DNA from 2 places in the Desulfoluna sp. CYM3A genome. Region 2 is predicted to be linked to the other one. Evidence: riboswitches for the same ligand, from Rfam matches in the RefSeq annotation. Region 2 holds a riboswitch; the other holds the start of a gene.
What was found. A riboswitch is a leader RNA that binds a small molecule or an ion and turns the genes downstream of it on or off. The one in region 2 is predicted to bind cobalamin.
Positions count from the first base shown of each region.

Region 1: linked by a shared signal. The riboswitch ahead of ACOYW1_RS17395 (helix-turn-helix domain-containing protein) and the one ahead of ACOYW1_RS06225 (helix-turn-helix transcriptional regulator) in region 2 are both predicted to bind cobalamin.

Region 1 is NZ_CP186556.1:3,389,770-3,394,151, reverse strand. It holds gene ACOYW1_RS17405 (HoxN/HupN/NixA family nickel/cobalt transporter) at 1-711, opposite strand, end outside; gene ACOYW1_RS17400 (DUF1007 family protein) at 717-1,316, opposite strand; cobalamin riboswitch at 1,770-1,966, shown strand; gene ACOYW1_RS17395 (helix-turn-helix domain-containing protein) at 2,114-2,956, shown strand; gene ACOYW1_RS17390 (hypothetical protein) at 3,104-3,973, opposite strand; gene ACOYW1_RS17385 (pilus assembly protein TadG-related protein) at 3,885-4,382, opposite strand, start outside.
Region 2 is NZ_CP186556.1:1,171,141-1,175,522, forward strand. It holds gene ACOYW1_RS06220 (TonB-dependent receptor) at 1-558, opposite strand, end outside; gene ACOYW1_RS06225 (helix-turn-helix transcriptional regulator) at 952-1,941, opposite strand; cobalamin riboswitch at 2,167-2,353, opposite strand; gene ACOYW1_RS06230 (DUF2867 domain-containing protein) at 2,916-3,575, opposite strand; gene ACOYW1_RS06235 (hypothetical protein) at 3,879-4,382, shown strand, end outside.

The DNA.
Region 1 (4,382 bases), 2.2 Mb from region 2:
GGCGGCGGAGATGGTAGCGGCCATGCCCAGGGTGATACCAAAGGCCATGAGGATGCCCAGGTGGGTGAGGTGAAGGCCCATGGCAAGGAGCATGACCGTGACGACACCTGGGCAGGGGACCATGCCGAAGGCAACAGCGGCCAGAAGGCCTCCGGTTTTTGGGGCACATTCCTGGTGGGGCTTGGGCCGTGCCGCTTCGTAGATGCCGGAGAGCAGGAGAAAGAGCCCCAGGAGGATGACAAGGGTAAAGCTCACCTGGCTGGTGAGCCGGGTGGCGTCTTTGAGGCCGGTGGTCATACGGATTTCAAGGAACCCTTTGATGCACAGCACGGTGAGGATCCCGGAGAGGCCGTGGCTGAAGGCGACGATGTTGCCGAAGAGGACCCCGTCTTTGGCCTTGCGGTTCCCGTGGAGCATGTAGGCGGTGGCAACAGCCTTTCCGTGGCCCGGACCGGCTGCGTGAACCGCACCGTAGAGGATGGCAAGTCCCAAAAGCGGTGCCAGGGCAAAGAGGTCCGGGGCGGCGGCAAAGGATTTCAGGGTGGCGGCCATCTCGTTTCTCATCTGGAACTGGATGAGGATGAGCTTGTGCATGAGGCGTGCCCCAAGGCCCGGCGCAGTATCCGGGGGGCCGAAGGCGTGGGCGGCAAGGGGGCTTAAAAGAACCCAGGTGAAGAGGGCAGAGGCTGCAGAGCGGATGTGTGGGGTCATGGGTGTTACTCCTTACCGGAGATGGAAACAACGGCTTCAATAGGGTGAAGCATGCCGAAGTAGTATGATTCTTCGGTGTTCTCCCTCAAGGTGAACCCCATGCCCTGGGGCACATCCCCGGAGAAGGAGAGGGGGGCGTCTTCTGAGAGAAAGAGGGCCGAGTAGTTGGTGGGGTCGTACTGGCTGAGCCGCAAAGGCTCTCCCTTTTCAGGCTGCGGGGAAATGGGGATTGAAAAGCGATACACCACGATGCCGTCCTGGGCCTCGCAGTTGAAAGAGGCAATGGTGACGGCGTGATTTTTGGTTCCGCTGTGGGTGATGAAGGTGAAGTAGTGTTGCTCGGAGAGGTAATCAAAGGCCTCGGATTTAAGCGTGTTCAGCTCTTTGGGGGAGAAGATCCCGTCGCCGTTGGTGTCGTAGTCTTCCAGAATCATCGCTGAAAAGCCGTCGTCAAACGCCCAGTCTACATCCAGGCGAACCGGTTGCTTTGCCTCGAAGCAAAGGGTCATCCGGCTGGTGATAAAAACATGGGGGTGAGCCCCCGGAAAGGACAACGGGGCAAGGGTAAAGATAAGGGCCAGGGCAAATACTAAGGGAATGCGCATGAAGACGGTTCCTGCGTGTTAAAGGTTACTTCGAATCGTTTCGGTTCTATATAAAGTGGGTGGAACAGGGAGCGCAAGGGAAAAAGGGCGGTGGGCCGAGTTCGTCGATCCCGGGTTTTTCGCCGGAGACTTTCGCCGCCAGCATTGGTGGTTAACGGACCTTGCCGTGAGCCGTCCCCTGGGGACGGCTGCTTTCGTTGGAAAACAAAGGGTGATACTTGCCGGTAACGTGCATATTGTCCTGTGTTTGTCGAAATTTATCTTTGGTCCGTGTGCTGCTTTTCTCCTTGACAAATCAACGGTGGGGTCATTATAACTTCATTTACTCAGGTGATGAAATAGATTGCCTGGTACGATACACGCCCTGCGGATGAGATGTTTCCCGCATGCATCAGGGGTGGGCTCCCGATGTCATATCTTAACGCTGCATAAATATAGATTGATACAACCTAAAAATTTGTTTGACGTTCAGGTTCCCCGGTCTCGTGATGTCCCGAGACCCGGGCTAAGAGGGAATCCCGTGAAAATCGGGAACGGTCCCGCCGCTGTAACTCCTGCAAACCTTTCAACGCGTTGTGCCACTGGGTCAAACCGGGAAGGCCGTTGAAAGGGGGGGAAGTCAGAAGACCTGCCTGGATGTATCGGCACGGAAAGGAATGATCCATGATCGTTCCGAAGGCCTCGAGGAAGGTCTTGTGCAGAGTGTGAGTCTGTGGTGAGGATGAAAACGGTTCCCCATATCGATGCATGCATCGGTATGGGGTTTTTTTATGGGCTTTTTTGAAGCAGGTAGCACGATGAATGAACGAGAGTTGTTGAAACGGCACCTGCCCTTCGGCAGGCTTTCTCCTGAGGCCCTCGATCGCGTGGTCTCGGCGTTTCAGTCCTATCGGTTCGCCGAGAAGGAGAAACTGGTTGTGCAGGATGAAGTGGCGACCTGGGTTGGCTTTGTGGTGTCCGGGAGCATTGAGCTTCGCATCAAGCGGTTTACCGGAGGGGATCTCTCCTTCGGCTCCCTTCGGCGCGGGGATTTTTTCGGGCTGATGTCCTTTGAACCCAAGGGGATGTCCATTTCCAGCGCCGTGGGTGCCATTCCCGGGGTTGTGCTCATGGCCAGGCGCGAGGCCTTTCATCAGATGCTGGAGACGTTTCCGGCATTGAAAACCTATTTTTATAAGATGTCCCTGGATAGGGTCTGGACCGCCTACCAGAGCCTGTACCAGGGAAAAGCCGCCGAAGGCCCCGGTCCGTCCATGCCGGGGTGCGCCGCCCTGGAGGTCCAAAAATCCATCGATTTCATCGACCGGAATTTTATGAATCCCATCACCCTGGAGGAGGCCGCCAAGGCCAACGGCATGAGCAAGTTTCATTTTTCGCGGATTTTTAAGGACAAGACAGGCATGTCCTTTAAAGAGTACCTCAACATGCGGCGAATCCACGTGGCGAAAAAACTGTTCATGGCGGACAACCTCAACGTGTCGGAGGCCTGCTACCAGGTGGGCTTCAACGATCAATCCTATTTTTGCAGGGTCTTTCGCAAACTCGAAGGCTATACCCCGTCGGAGTTCAAAAAAATATGCACCGGGCAGTTTCCTGCCCGGAAACGGGGGGAATCCCATGCCAAGGTGGTGTCGGGGTGAATGCCGTGAAGGGACTGACTTGAATGATAAGGGCAAGTAAGAGGTCTCGGTTGGCCCGGAGACTTCAGGCGTGCTTATGTCGATGGCATATGGAAGGCTGCTATGTCTTGACCATGGTGCATAAATGCACCCTACGGGCCGTGGGTTTTACCATTGGCTGGGATTAATGGATCTTATCGTCGGATAGCTCAAGGCGGCCGTGCATGAGAAGGGCCGCACTGCAGGGGGGGCCGAAGGTGCCGTTGATATAGTTCTTTTCTGATGAGAATATGCCAGAAGTGTGCCCTCTGAACAGAATTTGCCCTGTGCAATGATATTCAAAAAGTTTTCATGGGTGGCAACTCCATTCCAACTTGTGTCAACGTACTTAACAGAAAAGTTTTTTTCTGTTCGGAACACAACCCCTTTATACCCATCAAGAAAAATGCGGCTGAAACTGCCGCATTCAGGCGATCCGATATCTTTTCTACAATATATGTATGCGCTGTCATGGCCGTTTCCTCCCATGGTGAAATCAAGGGCATTTCCCCTTGCGTCAAAGTGAATTTTAAGCTCAGAGGCAACAGTAAAATTATAGGCATCGTAATCGTTGTCGCTACACGTTGCGAAAAGAAACAAAGTCGCCTCATCATCAGCGTTTTCAGCACTGAAATAGTATATTTGGCCATTATGGTCTCCACGATGGAGGCCGAATACATAATCAGTTTTATTATCAAGCCCATGGCGGTAGAGGGTATTGCCGTGTTCGACAGGTATTTCTGACTTACAATCATAATCTCCGTCAATTTCAGGCCATTGATCTACGGTGTACACGATGCCGTTGGCTCTAAAATAGTCCCAGTCAATGGGGCGAACATCCAGAACTGGTCGTGCTCCCTGGAGCCCTGAGCGGCAGTTGACGATTTTTCTTCCTGCGGTGACGAGGGTGTTACCGGTTATCTCCACCGGCCTGATGAATGCAACATCTCCGTTTGCATGAACGCTCCCATGTTTCTGAATATAAGCTGATTTCTGCAAAATTGTCTTGGCTTCGAATGTCCGATATTTGGTTCTCCCCGTGGGCCAGGATACCGAAACGCCGCCGAAACGCCACGGAAGCCACGTGGACGTCGACATTTTTTTTCTTTTCCAATTCCCCCATAAGAAGGGCTTCTCTGACAGTCAGGGACACTTTGACAGCGTTGACGTACTCGTCGGCGGGAAAATCGGGGTCTCCTTCGGCTGCAAATTCTTTGTAGACGAGAAAATCATCGTAGGCGTCGTTCTCATCGTAGTATCCCCGTGTGATCTCCACCTCGTAATTTTGCGGGAAGTCCTCATCAACGTCAGGATCCTCCACGGCTTCTTTTCCCGGATACAGATTCTGGACAAGGACCTTGCGGGCACGGGCTTCGGGGTCTCCGTCACAGAGGTGAAGGGCCCCTGC
Region 2 (4,382 bases):
GTAGCTGCTGTATTCGGTGAAAAGCTTTCCCTTGAACTCATTGTCCGGCTGCCTGGTCACAAGGTTGATGACGCCGGATTCACTGTTGCGACCGTACAGGGTCCCTTGGGGGCCCCGCAAAACCTCAGCCCTTTCAAGGTCGAGCAGTTCGGTGTTGTACATGTAGTGCAGCGGGAAATTGACCCCGTCCACATAAAACCCGGTGGGAGAGTAAATGGAGGTTGTAAAGGAGGAGACACCCCTTAAAACCAATAGATTCTCCGCCGAGGATTCGTTCATGAACAGGTTGGGGACATAGCGAACAAGATCACTCATGTCCTTGCTGCCGGAGTCCTCAATGTCGGTGCCGGTGAAGACGGACAGACTCATGGGGACATCCTGAACATGCTCTTCCACTTTTTGGGCCGTAACCGTTACGGGCTCAAGCCGAAAAGGTGACGGTTCTGCTTTCTGCTCCTGTGCCATCGCCAAAGACGCTGATAATGGGGATAGAGCCACCAGTACAACGAGCAGCGACGCCATAAAACCCTTTGGAAATCGATCTCTGTTTCTATTCATGACCTGTTCCTTAAAGCTGAATCTGTTACGAGTGATGGGCCTGAACTTAAGGGGCAAACCGCAGTTCAGCGCATCTGAGTTGCCCTTGCAGCCTCGTTGCCACAAGGCGCTGATGACGGATCATCAGGGTGGGCACCCGGCTCCTTTGAAGGGTGAAAAACGATAAAAATAAAGCCATCATGTAATGGTATTGCCGCAATATAGCGCCGCTGTTCATGGGGTGAAATGGGGGTGGTATGACCGAAACGGATTCTTGCATGACCTGGATGGATTTTTGGACGGAATCGGCTTTAAAGGAGGCAGTCTTCCTCGGTGTGCTGTTGCCTGATTTTTACTTCAGCCGTGCGTGGGCCCAAAGCAAAGGGGGCTCAGGCTTCCGGGAAAGAAGGGGGCTTAAGGCATGGCGCTGAAGCACGTGTTGTTTCGGTAAATGCTCGGCCTGATGCCGAATTTGGTTTTAAAGGCATCGGAGAATCGCCCCGCGTCCATATAGCCAACCTGATACGATATCTCCTTGATATTCATGTTGCCCTCTTCCAGAAGCTGGCGGGCTCTCTCCATCCGATGCTCATGTAAATAGCCGAAGGCCGTTTGCCCACAGACCTGCCTGAACCCGTGCTTGAGCTTGAAATCATTCAGCCCGACTCGACTGGCAAGCTCCAGCAGTGATGGCGGGGTCTGCATATTCTCGACGATAATGCCCATGGCCTCATGGACACGGTCTATATCGGAAGGGCGAAGCGGAGCGGTTTTTTTTATGCTGTGTCTGGCAATGGCAGCCTGTTCAAGTTGAAGCGATATCAACTCAAGGGCCTTGCTTTCGAGGAAGACTCGTTTGATCAGGCCCTGATACGGGCAATTGAGAAGCTGGTGAAGGGCGGTTTGCATGGCAGGGGGCATGGAGCCCGCATAGTGGTAGTGGGTCTTGGGGCACCCCTCCATAACAGCCCGGAGATCGGCGGGGGCTTGCTCCATATCCCCCCGGGAGAACATGCCCAACACGACCGGGTCGACCTGGATGTGGAGCATGTGAACGGGTTTTTCAGGGGGAAATTGGCTGTACCCTTGGGAATTTGGAAAACAGGATACGGTGCATGTGCCTGTCTCTGCCTGGATGATTGTCGGCTTGGGTTTCCCCAGGTTGACTATGGATCGGCCGCTTCCTGAGAGTACAAAGCAAAAGAGCAGTGGGGACCGCTCCATTTCGAAACGGGAGGTCACGCCTTCGGCATAGGTTGCCTTGGTAAGAATCAAGGAGAGCCCGGGCCTTAGGGGGATTTCTTTGGTCCATCCCTGCTCACCGTTTTCGGGCCGCCTCAGTTCAAGGTCCATATGATCTGAAACGATGTCGTCGGAACGTTGATGCCTTAATTCGGAGTCCATACAGCACACCCTTTACACACGGTTTGTTTAAAACGTAGCCCGCATGGTGTCTGAATGGCGGCAAAGGAGTGATATCAAAACATCGTGTGACGTGCTTTATTGCCTGGCGGGTGCCGATACCTCCGGTATGTGCTCAGGCAATAAAAAACCCACACAGGATCTCTCCTGTGTGGGTTACCGTTTTTCATACCACAACAACGTCATCACTTTGGTGCCATAAAGTGATAACACATCTCCATTCAGGTAAGTCTTCTGACTCCCGGATCATCCTACTGGCTGCGCCTTCCCGTCACAGTGTGGCAGTGGCTGTGTGCAGCGTTCGTCCCCGGTTACAGCGGCGGGCCCGTTCCTGATTTTCACAGGATTCCTTGTTATACTGATTTTATTCAGTACCTGAAGTCAGGGCCGAAGCAAATATCGAAGAAACCAAATGAAACCCTCAGGCTGCGTGGTGAGTCACCAGCGTGTTGCCCACGGTGTTCGGGTTACTTCATCACGGCATTCCCAGGGAATGTGTTTTTTTCTGCTTGGGCCCCTGTATGTCTGCCAGAATACATTGTCGAAGAGGGGATATCCCATCGGCTGATCATGAACTGCACATAAAAAAGGCAATCGGCATCATATCCTTTGCCAACAATTATTCTGGATTTATTGAATTGTCATTACATGAGGGGTTTATGGATGTCAAACGGAAAAGGTTCTGGTTCGGTGAAGGTTTGTATTGGCATGTGGTGTTGAGGGTCGCCTGCATAGGCCATGGCCGGTAATGGCTTATCTGAGATGTCGTTGATATGGAAGGGAGCTGGTGGAGCAAGGTGGGTTATGTCTTTTTCGGCATCGGAAAGCCGTATGCGAAGCGGCGGATTCGCATACCTTTTAGGGCGGGGTAAGCAACGATCATGTCGTTACCCCTTTCCCCATAACCATCGCGACCTGACAACGTTTTATACAATCAGGATGGGCAAAACGAAGCTTTAACCCTTCTGGTCATCAAGACGCGACTCCTTCATATTGGATCGTGCTTCCCAGTGTTCCATGCACTTTCTGAAAATGTGGGGGTAGACCACGTAGTGGCGGAATGGTCGGATACATCTCATGTAAAGCGCGCTGAAACTGCTCCTGTACTTGATGTACACTGCAAGGCGGACCTTCCACTTTCCTTCTCCCGAAGGAGACCAGGCATAGTGCATCAACGCATGCTCGGTGGAATTGGAGAGCTCATGGAGCGTTTCGTCCTCGAAGGTATACACTGGCCTGAAGTCCATATAGTCGCGCGTTGAGATGTCCATCGCGCGCTGCGGAGTGTTTTTTTCAAGGTCCCTCTCCTGCAAACGATCCCGAAGGCTCTTTTCTCTGCAGCCCGGAATGGGGTGATTGTTCAAGTTGTTATCGATACGAAATAACGCGCCTACAACCTTTCGTACCCTGAAGAGCATTCCCGCTAAGGAGACATCGTAAATGTCCTTCATCATGGGCTCAATGGCGGATTTCTGGAACAAATGTAAATCGACCCCGTCCTTTGCGCTGAATTCATATGGAAACTCCCAAGTATCCTCGAGTATGAAATCGGAAGCCAGGGAACGGACCCTCCAGTTGAATTTGGTATGCGTTGAGGCTGCGGCAGTAAAATCCATGATTACTCCTCTGTAAGACTCGTTATTCCCAAAAATGATGGACCCTTCTTGTTACCAAATCACATAGCAGCATGTTTTATTTTCAGCTAACGCTGCTGGTTGAGAGGGACCCTCTCAATTAAGCACAGAACTGTGGAATAGTCCCATTGAAATTTAGCCCGGGTATTTCATGAGAAAACGGACCATCTCTAATAATAGAGAGTTATTCCAAGTCGTTGTTGTAACGAAAGATTAGATATTTCAAAGGTATAAAATGTAATTCACGGTTTCCTGCTCGATTTTCTCACCCTTCGGGCGAGCCGAGTGCCCCATGGTCCTCGTCATCCGGGTGTTGAAGGGCATTTGTCAACAACTTGCAAAGGCGTTAAGCCCGGATGTTCCGTAACAACTGATTATCGCCGTAGTGGTGAGCAAGAACCGTCGGTTATTTATTGGATGAGGGGATACACGGTGGATACGCTGAGGAAGATACGACATGGGCACCTTTCCTGTGTGCCTTTTTGGTCGGCAATAGATGTCGTCATGGGCATCATCTACAAGATCATGGTGCTGCTCGGCACTGGTCTGGGGGGCGCGTCCCGATGTGAGGAAAGGGGCATGGCGGGGGATGGTGGTGACGTTTCAACTAAGAGCGGCCATGGACCCGTGCCGCCGGGCCTTGGGTTTCTGTCGCTTTTTCTGGTGGGGGGCGTGGCGTATGCCGCCAGTGGTTATCTGCTGAGCCTTTTTCACTATTCGGTCAGGGGCCCGCGTGTGTTTATGTATGGAATCTTTATTGCGGGGTTTGCTGCGCGGTTCGGCGAGGCT